One region of the Streptomyces sp. HUAS 31 genome, then DNA from elsewhere that is predicted to be linked to it. Evidence: predicted binding sites of a transcription regulator. Region 1 holds the regulator's gene; the other holds the start of a gene.

What was found. The regulator HspR, encoded in region 1, represses chaperone genes until heat shock. The targets are predictions, from matches to a motif close to TTGAGNNNNNNNNNCTCAA.
Region 2: the regulator HspR is predicted to act here: its motif matches at 7,150-7,168, upstream of dnaK (molecular chaperone DnaK).

Annotation. Positions count from the first base shown of each region.
Region 1 covers NZ_CP116353.1:5,142,232-5,151,032, reverse strand. Annotated here, with positions in the region: gene PGH47_RS22960 (PA14 domain-containing protein) at 1-1,626, shown strand, start outside; gene PGH47_RS22955 (fibronectin type III domain-containing protein) at 1,666-3,333, shown strand; gene PGH47_RS22950 (heat shock protein transcriptional repressor HspR) at 3,404-3,865, opposite strand; gene dnaJ (molecular chaperone DnaJ) at 3,871-5,058, opposite strand; gene grpE (nucleotide exchange factor GrpE) at 5,095-5,742, opposite strand; gene dnaK (molecular chaperone DnaK) at 5,742-7,583, opposite strand; gene PGH47_RS22930 (MraY family glycosyltransferase) at 7,678-8,742, opposite strand.
Region 2 covers NZ_CP116353.1:7,913,987-7,922,787, reverse strand. Annotated here, with positions in the region: gene PGH47_RS35110 (nitrate reductase subunit alpha) at 1-2,367, shown strand, start outside; gene narH (nitrate reductase subunit beta) at 2,367-4,001, shown strand; gene narJ (nitrate reductase molybdenum cofactor assembly chaperone) at 4,001-4,495, shown strand; gene narI (respiratory nitrate reductase subunit gamma) at 4,492-5,214, shown strand; gene dnaK (molecular chaperone DnaK) at 5,211-7,103, opposite strand; gene PGH47_RS35085 (OsmC family protein) at 7,336-7,764, opposite strand; gene PGH47_RS35080 (vWA domain-containing protein) at 7,830-8,801, opposite strand, start outside.

The DNA.
Region 1 (8,801 bases):
TCGACGGCCCCCGCATCCGCCGCCGTATCCTGCGCATCGCCGGTCTTCAAGCGGCAGTTCTTCGCGAACACGTCCTTTTCGGGCACACCGAAGCGGACGGACTGCGACACCGCGATCGACCAGAACTGGGGCACGAACGCCCCCGCTTCCGGCCTCCCGAAGGACAACTTCACCGTCCGCTGGACCGTGACCCGCGACTTCGGCTCGGGCGGCCCGTTCACCTTCGCCGCCTCCACCCAGGACGGCATCCGCGTCTACCTCGACGGCAGCCGCAAGGTCGACCTGTGGAAGAACGTGTCGACGACCGCGAAGAAGACGGTCGACCTCACCGTCCCGGCGGGTGAGCACACGCTGCGGATCGACTATGTGAACTGGACCGGAGCCGCGAACGTCAAGCTCACCTACACCCCCAGGACTTCGGCAACGGTCGACAAGATCAAGCCGCTCGCCCCCACGGGCGCGAAGGTCACGTACGACACGACCACCGGCAAGGCAAAGCTGACCTGGTCGAAGAGCCCGGAGATGGACCTCGCGGGCTACCGCGTGTACCGCCGCCTGAAGGACACCAGCACCTGGAAGAAGCTGACGACCACCACGGCGACCTCGTACACCGACACCCCGCCCCCGACCGGACAGACGTACTACTACGAGATCCGGGCGGTGGACAGGGCCGGCAACGAATCGACCGGCACCGCCGACCGGCCCGTCAGCACCCCCGACCGCACCGCGCCGGCGACCCCCTCCGGCGTCGCCGCGACCTCCGCCCAGCCGGGAATCAAGGTGTCCTGGAACGCGGTTCCGGGGGCGACGAAGTACCTGGTGCACCGGCGCTGGGAGTGGGACGGCGAGGATCCTGTCGTGCGGGTCGCGACGGTGACGGCCACCTCCTGGCTCGACACCACGGCCAGGGAGAACCTGGAGTACTCGTACTGGGTCACGGCCGTCGACGCCGTCGGCAACGCGTCCGCGAAATCGCCGGGCGTGTATGTCGCACGGGGCGACTGGGCGCCCTCAGCGCCGATCGGTGTGACGGCCACAACGACGAGCGGCGGCGTCGCGCTGACCTGGAAGCCCGCCACCACGCCCGTCACCGAGGACCTGTCGAGGTTCCGGATCTACCGCAACGGCCGGTTCGTCGAGGAACTCCGGGCCGGGCAGACCTCGTACACCGACAACGATGTGCGGCACAGCACCTCGTACGCCTACACCGTGACCGCCGTGGACACCCTGGGCCAGGAGTCCACCGCGTCGGCGCCGGCGACGGGTACCGCCCCGGCGACCGGTCTGGCCCCGGCGGCCGTCAGTGGGCTCAGCGGCGCCATGGACGGCTATGACATCGAGTTGCGGTGGCAGCCCAGCTCCGAGGAGGACGTCGACAGCTATCGCGTCTACCGCGGCCAGCTCGTCGACGGTGCGTGGGAGTACGAGGAGTGGGAGGAAGTCCACCAGACCTGGCGCGACGAGCCGCTGTACTACTCCCACGAGGTCTTCAACCCCACGGGCACGGAGGTCCGCTGGGCCGTGGTCGCCGAGGACTCCGCCGGCAACTCCCTCCCCCTCAGCGGTGAGGACTTCTCGTACGTCACCGTGACGGAACCGGTGGCTCCCCCAGAGGAGACCTGGTAGCACCACCGCGCCGTCCAGTCTCAGATTCCAGAGGACCCCATGACCCCAGCCAGACGCACGACCGCGGCCACCGCGACCGCCCTCGTGCTCGCCACCGCAGGCGGCCTGCTCACCACCCTGGCCACGCCCGCCTCCGCCGCCGTGACCTGCAACTCACCGGTCTTCAAGCGGCAGTTCTTCGCGAACACGGCCTTCTCCGGTACGCCGAAGAAGACCGACTGCGACACCGCGATCGACCAGAACTGGGGCACGAACGCCCCCGCCACGGGCCTCCCGAAGGACAACTTCGCCGTCCGCTGGACCCTGACCCGCGACTTCGGCTCCGGCGGCCCCTTCGCCCTCTCCGCCTCCGCTCTGGACGGCATCCGCGTCTACCTCGACGGCTCCCGCAAGGTCGACCTGTGGAAGAACACCTCCACGACCGTCTCGAAGACCGTCAACGTGACCGTCCCCGCGGGCAAGCACACCCTGCGCATCGACTACGTGAACTGGACAGGCAGCGCCCGCGTCAAGTTCGGCTACACCCCGAGGACCACGGCGACCGTCGACAAGGTCAAGCCGCTCGCCCCCACAGGTGCGAAGGTCACGTACGACACGACCACCGGCAAGGCAAAGCTGACCTGGTCGAAGAGCCCGGAGATGGACCTCGCGGGCTACCGCGTGTACCGCCGCCTCAAGGGCGCCTCCTTCGGCAGCGCGCCCCTCGCGACGACCACCTCCACCACGTACACCGACGCCACCCTCCCGCTGACCGGCGACACGTACTACTACGAGGTCCGCGCCTACGACAAGGCGGGCAACTCCTCGTCGGGTACGACCGACCAGGCCGTGGCCACGGTCGACCGGACGGCCCCGGTGCGGGTCGAGACCGTGTCGGCGCTGGGGACGACGGCGGGCAACGCCCTCACATGGAAGGCCTCGACGTCGAAGGACGTGCACCACTACCTGGTGTGGGGCGCGGAGGGCGGCCAGTCGGACATGGACGGCCCGCAGATCGTCCTCGGCACGTCCTGGACGGACTCCGTGGCACCCGCGGGCCTCGCCTACAACTACGAGGTGGTGGCCGTCGACGCCGCCGGGAACACCGCCCCGGTCTCCGACTCCGCGGTCGTCACCCGCCCCGTGGCATCGGCCGTCGCCGCCCCCACGGGTCTCACCGGCACAGCCGCCGACGCCTCCACGAAGGTGGCGTGGACCGCGGCCGAGGACGCCGGGGTCACCGGCTACCGCGTCTACCGCCGCACCACCCCCACCGGCGCCTGGAGCCTCCTGAGCACCACGTCCGGCACGTCGTACGCCGACACCTCCGCCCCGAAGGGCAAGGCGTACTACTACGTGGCCTCCGCCGACGCCCAGGACGCCGACTCCGCGCCCTCCGCGGAGACCACGGTCGACCGCCTGACACCGGCCACCGCGAGCGGACCGGCCGCGCCGAAGCTGACCCTCGTCACCGCGGGCATACCGGCGCGCAGTCCGATCCAGGTCACGGCTGCCCCCGGCGCGGGCGACGAGGCACGCGTCCTGAAGGGCTACTCCTGGGAGATCTCGGGCGCCTGCGGCAGCAGCGGCACCCGGTTCTCCACCACGGGGTCCCTCTCCTGGACTGCCCCCTACAACGGCCCCTGCATCGCCGAGGTGTACGCCGTGGACGCGTACGGCCGCCAGGGCACACAGAGCACCTCGCTGGAGTTCTTCGTCGGCCGCTGACGGTCGGCCACCGACCGCACAGGAAAGGGGCCCGGAGAATTCTCCGGGCCCCTTTTCCGTGCGCGGCCGTCTAGTCCTTCGGCTTCTTCGGGCGCCAGACCACCAACGCGCTGGTCTGCTGCACCTCCTGGTACGGGACCAGGTCGCGGCGGTACGACGCGTGTACCGCCGCCTCGCGCTGCTGCATCGCCGCCGCCGCGCCCTCCAGGGCGGACTGGAGTTCCGCCACCCGGGACTGGAGCGCGGCGACCTGGTTCTCCAGTTCGATGATGCGCTTGATGCCGGCCAGGTTGATGCCCTCGTCCTGCGACAACGCCTGCACCTGGCGGAGCAGTTCGATGTCGCGGGCCGAGTAGCGGCGGCCGCGGCCGGCCGTGCGGTCCGGGGACACCAGGCCCAGACGGTCGTACTGGCGCAGTGTCTGCGGGTGCAGGCCGGAGAGCTGGGCCGCCACCGAGATGACGTAGACCGGGGTTTCCTCGGTCAGTTCGTAAGGCCCGCGAAAATTGTCACCGCGTCGACGACCGTCCATCTCCGTCATGCTCCCTTCGCGGCCTGGAACAGCTCCGCCCGCGGGTCCTCGCCCGCGGTGGCCTCGCGATACGCCTCAAGCGCGTCACGAGCCTTCCCCGAAAGGTCCTTCGGGACACTCACCTCGACGGTGACCAGCAGGTCTCCGCGGGTGCCGTCCTTGCGGACCGCGCCCTTGCCCCGCGCCCGCATGGTGCGGCCGTTGGGCGTGCCGGGCGGCAGCTTCAGGGTGACCGGCGGTCCGCCCAGGGTGGGAACCCTGACCTCGCCGCCGAGGGCCGCCTCCGTGAACGTCACGGGGACGGTCACCGTGAGGTTGTCCTCCTTGCGGCCGAACACCGGGTGGGCGTCGACGTGCACGGTGACGTACAGATCGCCGGCCGGGCCGCCACGCTCGCCCGGCGCGCCCTTGCCGCGCAGCCGGATGCGCTGACCGTCCGACACCCCGGCGGGGATGCGGACCTGCATGGTCCTCGACGACTTCGCCCGGCCGCTGCCCTTGCACTCCATGCACGGGTGCTCGGCGATCAGGCCGCGCCCCTTGCAGTCCGGGCAGGGGTCGGTCAGCGAGAAGCCGCCGCCCGAACCCCGGGCCACCTGGCCGGTGCCGACGCAGGTCGGGCACACCCTGGGCGTGCCGTTCTTGTCGCCGGTGCCCGCGCACGCCTTGCACGGCGACTGCGAGGACATCCGCAGCGGGACCGTCGCACCCTCGATCGCCTCGGTGAAGCTGAGGCTGACCTCGGTGTCGATGTCCTGGCCGCGCCGGGGCTGAGTACGGGTGGTGCCCGCACCGCCGCGGTTGAACAGGCCCCCGAAGACGTCACCGAGTCCGCCGCCGAAGCCGCCGGCTCCTTGCTGGCTCCCGCCCTGCGCATTGCCTCCGAAGAGGTCGCCCAGGTCGAAGTTGAAGGAACCGCCGCCCGCGCCGCCCGGCCCCGGACGGAAGCCGCCGTTGCCGAAGAGGGCGCGTGCCTCGTCGTACTCCTTGCGCTTCTTGGGGTCGCCGAGGATGTCGTTCGCCTCGGAGATCTCCTTGAAACGCTCCTCCGCCTTGGCGTTGCCCTTGTTGGCGTCCGGGTGGAACTCGCGGGCGAGCTTCCGGTACGCCTTCTTGATCTCGGCCTCGGTGGCGTCCTTGGGGACGCCGAGGACCTTGTAGTAGTCCTTCTCGATGAAGTCCTTGGTGCTCATCCCCGACGTCCCTCCTTCCCCATCGTGTCTGAAACGTCAGCCCTCGTCCGGGCCACCGCTCTCCTTGTCGTCGGCCGCCTCGGCGGCAGACTCGTCCTTGACGGTCTGCGCGCCCGGCTGGGGCTCGGCGACGGCCACCCGCGCGGGGCGGATGGTGCGCTCGCCGATGCGATACCCCGGCTGGAGGATCGCGACGCAGGTCGTCTCGGTGACGTCCGGCGCGTAGGAGTGCATCAGCGCCTCGTGGATCGTCGGGTCGAAGGGCTCGCCCTCCTTGCCGAACTGCTGGAGGCCCATCTTGGCCGCGACGGTCTCCAGCGACTCCGCGACGGACTTGAACCCGCCGACGAGCTCGCCGTGTTCCCGTGCGCGGCCGATGTCGTCGAGCACGGGCAGGAGCTCGGTCAGGAGGCTCGCGACGGCGATCTCCTTGACCGTGATCCGGTCGCGCTCCACGCGGCGGCGGTAGTTCTGGTACTCGGCCTGGAGCCGCTGGAGGTCCATCGTGCGCTCGCCGAGCGCCGTACGGACCTGGTCCAGCTGGGCCACCAGACCGGCGTCTGCTGCTCCGTCCCCGGCCGGGGCCGCCCCTTCCTGAGGGGCGGCCTTCGGCTCGGCGTCGTCAGGGGTCGCGCCGGAGGGGACGTCGGGCTTCTCCTCGAAGCCCGGGGTCTCCTCCGTCATTACGCGACACCGTCCTTGCGCTCGTCGTCGACGATCTCGGCGTCCACGACGTCGTCGTCGGCCTTGGCGCCGGCGGCACCCTCGGGACCGCCCGCGGCCTGACCGGCCTGGGCGTCGGCGTACATGGCCTGGCCCACCTTCTGGGAGACCGCGGCGACCTTCTCGGTGGCGGTGCGGATCTCGGCGGTGTCCTCGCCCTTGAGCGCGGTCTTCAGCTCCTCGACGGCGGCCTCGACCTCCGTCTTGACCTCGCCGGGGACCTTGTCCTCGTTGTCCTTGAGGAACTTCTCCGTCTGGTAGACGAGCTGCTCGCCCTGGTTGCGGGACTCGGCCGCCTCGCGGCGGGCGTGGTCCTCCTCCGCGTACTTCTCGGCCTCTTCGCGCATCCGGTTGACCTCGTCCTTCGGCAGCGAGGAGCCACCGGTGACGGTCATCTTCTGCTCCTTGCCCGTGCCGAGGTCCTTCGCGGTCACGTGCATGATGCCGTTGGCGTCGATGTCGAAGGCGACCTCGATCTGCGGGACACCGCGCGGGGCCGGCGGCAGACCGGTCAGCTCGAACATCCCGAGCTTCTTGTTGTACGCCGCGATCTCGCGCTCGCCCTGGTAGACCTGGATCTGCACGGAGGGCTGGTTGTCCTCGGCGGTGGTGAAGATCTCGGACCGCTTGGTCGGGATCGTCGTGTTCCGCTCGATGAGCTTGGTCATGATGCCGCCCTTGGTCTCGATGCCGAGGGACAGCGGGGTGACGTCGAGGAGCAGGACGTCCTTGACCTCACCCTTGAGGACACCGGCCTGGAGGGCCGCGCCGATGGCGACGACCTCGTCCGGGTTGACGCCCTTGTTGGCGTCCTTGCCGCCGGTCAGCTCGCGCACGAGCTCGGCGACGGCGGGCATACGGGTGGAGCCACCGACGAGGACGACGTGGTCGATCTCGTTGATGGAGACACCGGCGTCCTTCATGACGTTGAAGAACGGGGTCTTGCAGCGCTCCAGGAGGTCCGCGGTCAGCTGCTGGAACTGCGCGCGGGTGAGCTTCTCGTCGAGGTGCAGGGGGCCCTCGGCGGAGGCGGTGATGTAGGGCAGGTTGATCGAGGTCTCGGTGGACGAGGACAGCTCGATCTTGGCCTTCTCGGCGGCCTCGCGGAGGCGCTGGAGGGCCATCTTGTCCTTGCTGAGGTCCACGCCGTGACCGGCCTGGAACTGCTTGACCAGGTAGTCGACGACGCGCTGGTCCCAGTCGTCACCACCGAGGTGGTTGTCACCGTTGGTGGCCTTCACCTCGACGACGCCGTCGCCGATCTCCAGGAGGGACACGTCGAAGGTGCCGCCACCGAGGTCGAAGACGAGGATCGTCTGGTCGTCCTTGTCGAGGCCGTACGCGAGCGCGGCCGCGGTGGGCTCGTTGACGATGCGCAGGACGTTCAGGCCCGCGATCTCGCCGGCCTCCTTCGTCGCCTGGCGCTCGGAGTCGTTGAAGTACGCCGGGACGGTGATGACCGCGTCGGTCACCTTCTCGCCCAGGTACGACTCGGCGTCCCGCTTCAGCTTCTGCAGGATGAAGGCGGACATCTGCTGCGGGTTGAACGGCTTCCCGTCCAGCTCCGTCTTCCAGTCGGTGCCCATGTGGCGCTTCACGGACCGGATGGTGCGGTCCACGTTGGTGACCGCCTGACGCTTGGCGACCTCGCCGACCAGCACTTCGCCGTTCTTCGCGAAGGCGACGACGGACGGCGTGGTCCTGGCACCCTCGGCGTTGGTGATGACGGTGGGCTCGCCGCCCTCCAGAACGCTGACGACGGAGTTAGTCGTGCCCAGGTCGATGCCGACCGCACGTGCCATGGTTGATTCCTCCAGCTGACTTGAGTGGAACGGACTCAAGTGTGCACGACGGCTCGATATGGGTCAACAGAGCTGAGTCGACCCCGCTCAACTCTTATCCGTTTCTTACACGCAACGGGGCTCCGACCTGCGAGGACGCCACACGGTCGGAGGCTCTCGCGGAGTCCTGCACCGGAACCCTCGGTTGACGCCGAGGCCCGTAGGTCTTGATGTGCAGCAGCGCGAACACGGCGACCAGCGCGACCGCCCCCACCCAGAACGCCCCTGAGCGCGCCATCCATCCCATGTGCACGAGGACGCCGACGAGTACCCCGCAGAAGGCCGCGACACCCAGCAGTACGGTCACGCCCTGCGGAGTGAGCCCGACGCGGCGCAGCCGGTGGGCCAGATGGTCGGGTCCGCGCCGCAGCAGCGGGCGTCCGGCCAGCCTGCGCGACAGCGCCACCAGTACGACGTCGGCGGTGGCCAGGGCGGTGAGCGAGTAGAGCACGCCCGCGCTCGACACCGGATCGTGGCCGGCGCGTGTCATCACGGCCGACGACGCGAGCACGAACCCGACGAACAGGGAGCCGGTGGCCCCGAGGCCGATCCGCGCGGGGTGCCAGTTGTGCATGAGGAACCCGGTCAGGGCGGCGGCCAGCACGCTGAGCAGCACGGCCAGTTCGTCCATCACCTCGGCCGCCGCGCAGATGCCGACGCCGAAGGCGGTGAGCACCCCGACGGTGCCGACCAGGGCGTCCGCGTGGTCCAGCGCCTTGAAGCCGACGGCGACGAGGACGATCCAGCCGACGGCCACCAGCCCGAGCAGGATGCCCGTGTCGCCGTACGGCACCACGCAGGCGGCCGCGACGGCCGTGCCGCCGACGAGGAAGCGCGCCTTGACCCGCCGCACGTCGGCGACCAGCCCGAGGCAGGCCACGGCGCCGGCGGCGATCAGCAGGCGTCCGATCTCGGAGCCCAGCGGAGCGAACCGGGTCCACTCGCCGGCGGCGGCGACCAGGCAGGTCACGAGCGCGACGGCGACCCCGCCCAGCAGGGGCAGCGGCCGCTGCCGCCGGCGGTCGACGATGCCGAAGCGCAGGGCGGGCAGGCGGAGCAGCATCGCGAGGAGGGCGGTCACGACGAGGGCGGTGGTGGCGGCGGCGATCCCGTAAAGCACGGGCCTAGATTAGTGGCGTATATACCATTTCGGGATGAGTAACACGATTCGTTCGGAAG
Region 2 (8,801 bases), 2.8 Mb from region 1:
TTCGACACCGAGGGCGGGCCGCACGGGCAGGGTCGCGGGGACGTCATACGCCGGGGCGTACCGGTGACGAAGCTCGGCGGGGCGGACGGCCCGCTGGTGACGACGGTCTTCGATCTGCTGCTCGCCCAGTACGGGGTGGCGCGGCCGGGGCTGCCGGGCCGCTGGCCCACGTCGTACGACGACGCCGAGTCCCCCGGCACCCCTGCCTGGCAGGAGGCGCACACCTCCGTCCCGGCGGCCAAGTGCGTGCGGATCGCACGGGAGTTCGCGCGGACGGCCGAGCGGTCCAAGGGCCGCTGCATGATCCTGATGGGCGCGGGCACCAACCACTGGTTCCACTCCGAGACGATCTACCGCGCCTTCCTCGCCCTGCTCCAGCTCACCGGCTGCCAGGGCCGCAACGGCGGCGGCTGGGCGCACTACGTGGGCCAGGAGAAGTGCCGCCCGGTGACCGGCTGGGCGACGCTGGCGGCCGCGTCGGACTGGTCGCGTCCGCCGCGCCAGATGATCGGCACGGCGTACTGGTTCCTCAACACCGACCAGTGGCGCTACGACGGGTTCACGGCCGATGTGCTCGCCTCGCCGCTGGGCGCGGGGCGCTTTCGCGGGATGACGGGCGCGGACTGTCTGGCGCTGTCGGCGCGTTTGGGCTGGATGCCGTCGTATCCGACCTTCGACCGCAACCCGCTGGAACTGGGCGAGGTGTTCGGCGACGCGGTGTCGCGGGTGGTGGCGGAACTGCGCGCGGGCACCCTGAAGTTCGCCTGCGAGGACCCGGACGCGCCGGAGAACTGGCCGCGGATCGTGACGCTGTGGCGGGCGAATCTGCTGGGCTCGTCGGCGAAGGGCGCGGAGTACTTCACGCGGCATCTGCTGGGCACGCAGTCGTCGCTGCGGGCCGAGGAGGCCCCCGAGGACGTCCGGCCGAAGGAGGTGACCTGGCATGACGAGGCGCCCGAGGGCAAGCTCGACCTGCTGCTGTCGCTGGACTTCCGGCAGACGTCGTCGACGCTGCTGTCGGACGTCGTCCTGCCCGCCGCCACCTGGTACGAGAAGCACGACCTGTCCAGCACTGACATGCACCCCTACGTGCACTCCTTCACACCGGCCGTGGATCCGCCGTGGCAGGCGCGCACCGACTTCGAGGCGTTCAAGGCGCTCGCGGAGCGGCTGAGCGAGCTGGCCGTCGGCCATCTGGGCGTGCGCAAGGACCTGGTGGCCTCGCCGCTCCAGCACGACACCCCGGGTGAGATCGCCCAGCCGGGCGGGGTGGTCCTGGACTGGCGGCGCGGGGAGTGCGATCCGGTGCCCGGCAGGACCATGCCGAACCTGACGGTCGTGGAGCGGGACTACACCGCGATCGGCGCCAAGTTCGCCTCGCTGGGCCCGCTGGCGGAGCGACTCGGCCTGCCTGCCAAGGGCATCACGCTCCGCCCGGACGAGGAGGTCGAGGACCTGCGGCTGCTGAACGGCGCGACCGCTGACGGGCGCCCCCTGCTCGACACGGCCGTGAAGGCGGCGAACACCATCCTCGCCCTGTCCGGCACCACCAACGGCCGCCTCGCCACCCAGGGTTTCCGCACCCTTCAGGAGCGGACCGGGCAGGAAATGGCGCACCTGGCGGCCGAGCACGAGGGCAGACGGACCACGTACGCGGACACCCAGGCCGCGCCGGTGCCGGTGATCACCTCGCCGGAGTGGTCGGGCAGCGAGTCGGGCGGGCGTCGCTACACCGCGTTCACGCTCAACACCGAGCACCTCAAGCCGTGGCACACGCTCACCGGCCGCCAGCACTTCTTCCTCGACCACGACTGGATCCACGAGCTCGGCGAGGCGCTCCCCGTGTACCGGCCGCCGCTGGACATGAACAAGCTGTTCGGCGAACCGCGGCTCGGCCCGGACGGGCAGCGGGAGGTGACGGTCCGCTACCTCACCCCGCACAACAAGTGGTCCATCCACTCCGAGTACCAGGACAACCTGTTCATGCTGGCGCTCTCCCGGGGCGGGCAGAACATCTGGATGTCCCCGCAGGACGCGGATGCCATCGGCGTCGCCGACAACGACTGGATCGAGGCGGTCAACCGCAACGGCGTGGTCGTCGCGCGGGCCGTCGTCTCGCACCGGATACCGCACGGCACCGTCTACATGCACCACGCGCAGGAACGCACGGTCGCCGTCCCGAGGACGGAGACCACCGGCCGGCGGGGCGGCATCCACAACTCGCTGACCCGGCTGATCCTCAAGCCGTCCCATCTGGTCGGCGGCTACGCCCAGCTGTCCTGGGCGTTCAACTACCTGGGCCCGACGGGCAACCAGCGCGACGAGGTCACGGTGATCCGCCGTCGCAGCCAGGAGGTCGAGTACTGATGCGTCCGATGGCCCAGATCGCCATGGTGATGAACCTCGACAAGTGCATCGGCTGTCACACCTGCTCGGTCACCTGCAAGCAGGCGTGGACCAACCGCCGCGGCATGGAGTACGTCTGGTTCAACAACGTCGAGACCCGCCCCGGCCAGGGCTATCCGCGCCGCTACGAGGACCAGGAGCGCTGGCGCGGCGGCTGGGAGCTGAACCGGCGCGGCGCGCTGAAGCTGAAGGCGGGCGGCCGGCTGCGCAAGCTCGCGGGGATCTTCTCCAACCCCGAACTGCCGGAGATCAAGGACTACTACGAGCCCTGGACGTACGACTACAAGAACCTCACCGACGCCCCGCTGGGCGACGACTACCCGGTGGCCCGGCCCATCTCGCAGCTCGACGGCAAGCCGATGAAGATCGAGTGGTCGTCGAACTGGGACGACAACCTCGCCGGCGCCCCCGCCTACGGCGACCTCGACCCGATGGTGGAGCGCACGCGCACGCAGGCTTCGGAGAAGGTGCGGTTCGAGTTCGAGCAGAGCTTCATGTTCTATCTGCCGCGTATCTGCGAGCACTGCCTGAACCCGTCCTGTGTGGCGTCGTGCCCGTCGGGCGCGATGTACAAGCGGGCGGAGGACGGCATCGTCCTGGTCGACCAGGACCGCTGCCGGGGCTGGCGGATGTGCGTGACCGGATGCCCGTACAAGAAGGTGTACTTCAACCACGCCACCGGCAAGGCGGAGAAGTGCACGATGTGCTATCCGCGCGTCGAGGTCGGTCTGCCGACGGTCTGCTCGGAGACGTGCGTGGGCCGGCTGCGCTATCTCGGGGTGGTGCTGTACGACGCGGACAGGGTGACGGCCGCGGCCTCCGTCCCGCGCGAACGGGACCTGTACGAGGCGCAGTTGGGTGTCTTCCTCGACCCCGAGGACCGCGAGGTACGGCGGGCGTGCGAGGAGGCGGGGATCCCCTACGACTGGCTGGAGGCGGCACGCCGCTCGCCCGCGCACGCGCTGATCAGCAAGTACCGGGTGGCGCTGCCGCTGCATCCGGAGTACCGGACGATGCCGATGGTCTGGTACATCCCGCCGCTGTCACCGGTGGTCGACGCGCTCTCGGAGACCGGGCACGACGGGGAGGACGCCGGGAACCTGTTCGGCGCGATCGACACGCTGCGCATCCCGCTGGAGTACCTGGCGGAGATGTTCACGGCCGGCGCCATCGGCCCGGTCCGCTCCTCGCTGGAGAAGCTCGCCGCGATGCGCTCCCACATGCGCGCGATCAACCTCGGCGAGGAACCGGATCCCTCGGTGCCGGCCGCCGTGGGCATGGCGGCCGGGGAGATCGAGGACATGTACCGGCTGCTGGCGGTCGCCAAGTACGAGGACCGGTACGTCATTCCGACGGCGGCGGTCGCGGACGCCCGGCGCCTGGAGGAGTCGGCGCTGCCGCAGGGGTGCAGCCTCGACTACGAGGGCGGGCCCGGGATGGGCGGGGACGGCCCCTTCGGGCAGGACTCCGGCGGCCGCAAGCTGCTGCCGCTGATGCCGGTCGAGAACTTCCACGTGCTGCGCAGACGCCAGACCTCCGACGACGCGGCCGACGCCGCCGGACCCACCCGCACAGCCGACACCGAGGAGGCGTGATGCCGTCGTTCGAGGTGCTCTACCAGGCGGCCGCACTCTGTCTGACCTACCCGGACGACGACTTCCGCGCGCGCCTGCCGCTGCTGCGCGAAGCCGCCCCGCAGCTGCGGGAGTTCACCGACCACGCGGCACTCACCCCGCCGGACGAACTGGCCGCGCACTATGTCCAGGTCTTCGACTTCAAGAACCGGCACAGCCTCTATCTGACCTGGTGGCTCGACGGGGACACCCGGCGGCGCGGCATGTCGCTGCTGCGCTTCAAGGAGGTCTACCGCGCCCACGGCATGGAGTTCACGGGCGAGGAACTGCCCGACTTCCTGCCCGCGGTACTGGAGTTCGCGGCCCGCACCGGCGAGAACGATCTGCTGCTGGAGCACCGCGAGTGCCTGGAGCAGCTCCGCGCCCGGCTGACCGACTTCGGCACGCCGTACGCGTCCGTCCTGGACGCGGTGTGCGCCACACTGCCGACCGAACGCACGGGGGTGCGTCCATGACCGCACTGCTCTGGGGCGTCCTGCCCTACGTCACCTTCGCCCTGCTGGTCGCCGGCCTGGTCTGGCGGCACCGCTACGACCGCTTCGGCTGGACCACCCGCTCCTCCCAGGTCTACGAGTCGAGGCTGCTCAGCATCGCCTCGCCCGCCTTCCACTACGGCATCCTGTTCGTGCTGGTCGGCCATCTGGTGGGCCTGTTCGTCCCGGCGTCCTGGACGGACTCGCTCGGCGTGAGCGAGCACACCTACCACCTGTTCTCCCTCTACGGCGGTACCGCGGCCGGCGCCCTGACCGTCGCCGGGATCTTGCTGCTGATCTACCGGCGCCGCACGAACGCGCCGGTGTTCCGGGCGACGACCGCCAACGACAAGCTGATGTACGTCGTCCTGCTCGGCGCGATCGTGCTCGGCATGGTCGCCAAGCTCACCCATGTCTCCGGCGACGGCTACGACTACCGGCAGTCCATCGCCCCCTGGGCCCGCAGCCTGTTCACCCTCCAGCCGGACCTGGACCGTATGGCGGGCGTGCCGGTGCTGTACCAGATCCACGCGGTGGTCGGCATGGCGCTGATCGCGCTCGTGCCGTACACCCGGCTGGTGCACATGTTCAGCGCGCCGGTGCAGTACCTGTTCCGGCCGTACCTGGTGTACCGCAGCCGCGACCCCGAGCAGCTGGGGCCGCGGCCGGAGCGGCGCGGCTGGGAGAAGGCGGGCTCCTAGGCGGCCCCGCCCTTCTGGTCCCGCTGGTCCTTCTCGTCGTCGACGATCTCCGCGTCGACCACGTCGTCGTCCTGCGCGGCGCTCTGCTCGGTGCCGGTGCCGGCGTCGGCGTCGGCCGAGCCGTCGGCGGGGGCCTGCTGGGACTGGGCGTACATCGCCTGGCCCATCTTCTGGCTGACCGTGGCGAGCTTCTCGATGCCGGTGCGCAGGACGTTCGTCTCGACGTTCTGCTCCAGCTGCTCCTTCAGCTCCGTGATCGCCGACCCGACCTCGGCCCGGGTCTCCGCCGGGACCTTGTCCTCGTTCTCGCGCAGGAACTTCTCGGTCTGGTAGACGAGCTGCTCGCCCTGGTTGCGGGTCTCGGCGGCCTCGCGGCGCTTGTGGTCCTCCTCGGCGTACTGCTCGGCCTCCCGCATCATCCGGTCGATGTCGTCCTTCGGCAGCGCCGAGCCGCCGGTCACGGTCATCTTCTGCTCGCGGCCCGTCGCTAGGTCCTTCGCGGAGACGTGCATGATGCCGTTGGCGTCGATGTCGAAGGCGACCTCGATCTGCGGCACCCCGCGCGGGGCCGGCGGCAGGCCGGTGAGGTCGAAGACGCCGAGCTTCTTGTTGTACGAGGCGATCTCGCGTTCGCCCTGGTAGACCTGGATGCCGACGGAGGGCTGGTTGTCGGCGGCGGTCGTGAAGATCTCCGAACGCCGGGTCGGGATCGTCGTGTTGCGTTCGATGAGCTTCGTCATGATGCCGCCCTTGGTCTCGATGCCGAGGGACAGCGGGGTGACGTCGAGCAGGAGGACGTCCTTGACGTCGCCGCGGATGACGCCGGCCTGGAGGGCCGCGCCGACGGCCACGACCTCGTCGGGGTTGACGCCCTTGTGCGGGTCCTTGCCGGTGAGTTCCTTCACGAGGTCGGTGACGGCGGGCATCCGCGTGGAGCCGCCGACGAGGATGACGTGGTCGACCGCGGAGAGCTTGATGCCGGCGTCCTTGACGGCCTGGTGGAAGGGGGTCTTGCAGCGGTCGAGGAGGTCGGCGGTGAGCTCCTGGAACTGGGCGCGGGTCAGCTTCTCGTCGAGGTGGAGGGGGCCCTCGGCGGAGGCGGTGATGTAGGGCAGGTTGATCGTGGTCTCGGAGGAGCTGGACAGCTCGATCTTGGCTTTCTCGGCGCCTTCGCGCAGCCGTTGGACGGCCATCCTGTCGTTGCCGAGGTCGATGCCGTTCTGCCCCTTGAACTTCTTCACCAGGTACTCGACGACCCGCTGGTCCCAGTCGTCGCCGCCGAGGTGCGTGTCGCCGTTGGTGGCCTTGACCTCGATGACGCCGTCGCCGATCTCCAGCAGCGAGACGTCGAAGGTGCCGCCGCCGAGGTCGAAGACCAGCACGGTCTGCTCCTCGCCGCGGTCCAGGCCGTAGGCGAGGGCGGCGGCCGTGGGCTCGTTGATGATCCTGAGGACCTTCAGACCCGCGATCTCCCCGGCCTCCTTGGTGGCCTGCCGCTGGGCGTCGTCGAAGTAGGCGGGGACGGTGATCACCGCGTCGGTGACGTCCTCGCCCAGATACGCCTCGGCGTCCCGCTTCAGCTTCTGGAGCACCCGGGCCGACAGCTCCTGGGCCCGGTAGCGGGTGCCGTCGATGTCGCCCTGGTCGGGAAAGCGCCAGCTCCCGTCGCCCATGTAGCGCTTCACGGAGCGGGCGGTGCGGTCGACGTTCGTCACCGCCTGCCGCTTGGCCACCTCCCCCACGAGCACCTCGCCGTTCTTGGCGAAGGCCACGACCGACGGTGTGGTCCTGGCCCCCTCCGCATTGGCGACGACAGTGGGCTCGCCGCCCTCCAGAACGGCGACCACCGAGTTCGTGGTCCCGAGATCGATCCCGACCGCGCGTGCCATCACTGTCCCCTTCCGCCAGGGCACCTCTTGAACTCCAGCACAAAACTTGAGTGGGCTCTTGTCAATGGGGCGAGTGACCCTGGGGGTGGGTACCAAACGGAGACTGAGCGGGCGCTCAGGGGTCGGGGGGCAGGCCCGGAGGGCCGCCCCCCGAGGGGCGCGGGGAACTGCGCGATCAGCCACGACGGCGCCGCAGACAACGGACGACCCACCGCGGCTCCCCCGCGGAGCGCTACGCCAACTTCGCCGACAGCGTGATCGTCGTCCCCGTCAGCGCCTGGCTGACCGGGCAGTTCTTCTTGGCGTCCTCCGCGGCGGCGACGAACGCGTCGTTGTCGATGCCGGGCACCGTCCCCTCCACCGTGAGGTGGATCCCGGTGATCCCCTCACCCGGCTGGAAGTTCACGTCGGCCGAGGTGACGAGCTTGGTGGGCGGCGTACCGGCGCCGTTCAGGGCGTGCGACAGCGCCATGGAGAAGCAGCTGGAGTGCGCGGCGGCGATGAGCTCCTCGGGGCTGGTCTTGCCGTTCGCGTCCTGCGAGCGCGAGGCCCACGTGACCGGCTGCGCGGCGATGGCACCGGAGGAGTCGAAGTTGACGACACCGTTGCCCTCGAGCAGGTTGCCTTCCCAGACGGTGTGTGCGGAGCGCGTGGTAGCCACGATTCTTCCTTTCGCATGGGGGCCCGTTTCCGGGGTCCGTGTCCCCCATCCGATCACACTCCGGCTCAACTCACCCGGAAGACCGGCCCACGCGGGGTGAACGGCAGTCGACGGCCCGGGGGAATCAGGTACGCGTGCTCACGCCGCACCCGCAGCACGTCGCACCAGCCGTCCGTGATGACCAGGACGGGCGCCCCGGCCGGGAAGTCGTCCGCCCGCAGCAACAGGTCGATCCCGGGCTGCAGGACCGTACCGCCGCGGCCCCGTACCCGCACCCGTCCGGCGATGTCGGTGACCGGCACGTACCCGGCGTCGTACGGTCCCGCGTCGCAGAACACCACGCGCGCGGCCGGGACGTCCCGCGCCTCGGCGTACGAGGCGATCGCGCCGAGGGCCTTGCCGAGCAGGCCGGTGCTCATGGACCCGGAGGTGTCCAGGACGACGCCGAAGGTGCAGCGGGCGATCTCCTCGGGCGGGAAGTAGCGTCCGGCGCGCGGGATTTCGGGTGTGGAGGCCTGCCGGCGCGAGGGCCGGGCGTAGGTCCGCACCGGTTCCGGGCGGGGCACGAACTCGTCGAACCAGCGGGCGAGTCGGGCGTCCCAGGGCAGCGGCGGATGGCTGAGCGCCCGGATCTCCTGGACCAGGCCGCCGGGCAGGAAGCCGCGCTCGTGCTGCTGGTGCAGGTCCAGGCCCTGGGACAGGCCCCGGCGGTAGAACTCGTCGAGGTCGACGTAGTCGCCGGGTACGCCGAGCGGGGCGCCGAGGACGTCGCCGACGCCCTTGCCGCGCAGGGTGGCGAGACGGCGCATCCGGCGCAGGTCGCCGGCGATCCGGTCGTAGACCTCCTCGGCCGACAGGCCGGTCATCTCCTGGTCGTACAGCAGTCCTTGGGGCATCTCGCCGACCTGCATCTCGCGCAGCCAGCCGTTGATGACGTAGTCGCAGGCGACGTTGAACAGGTAGGGGTCGCGGGTGCCGCAGCGGTCGCCGTGGCGCAGGGCGGCGTGCAGCATCTCGTGGGCGAGGATGAACCGCCA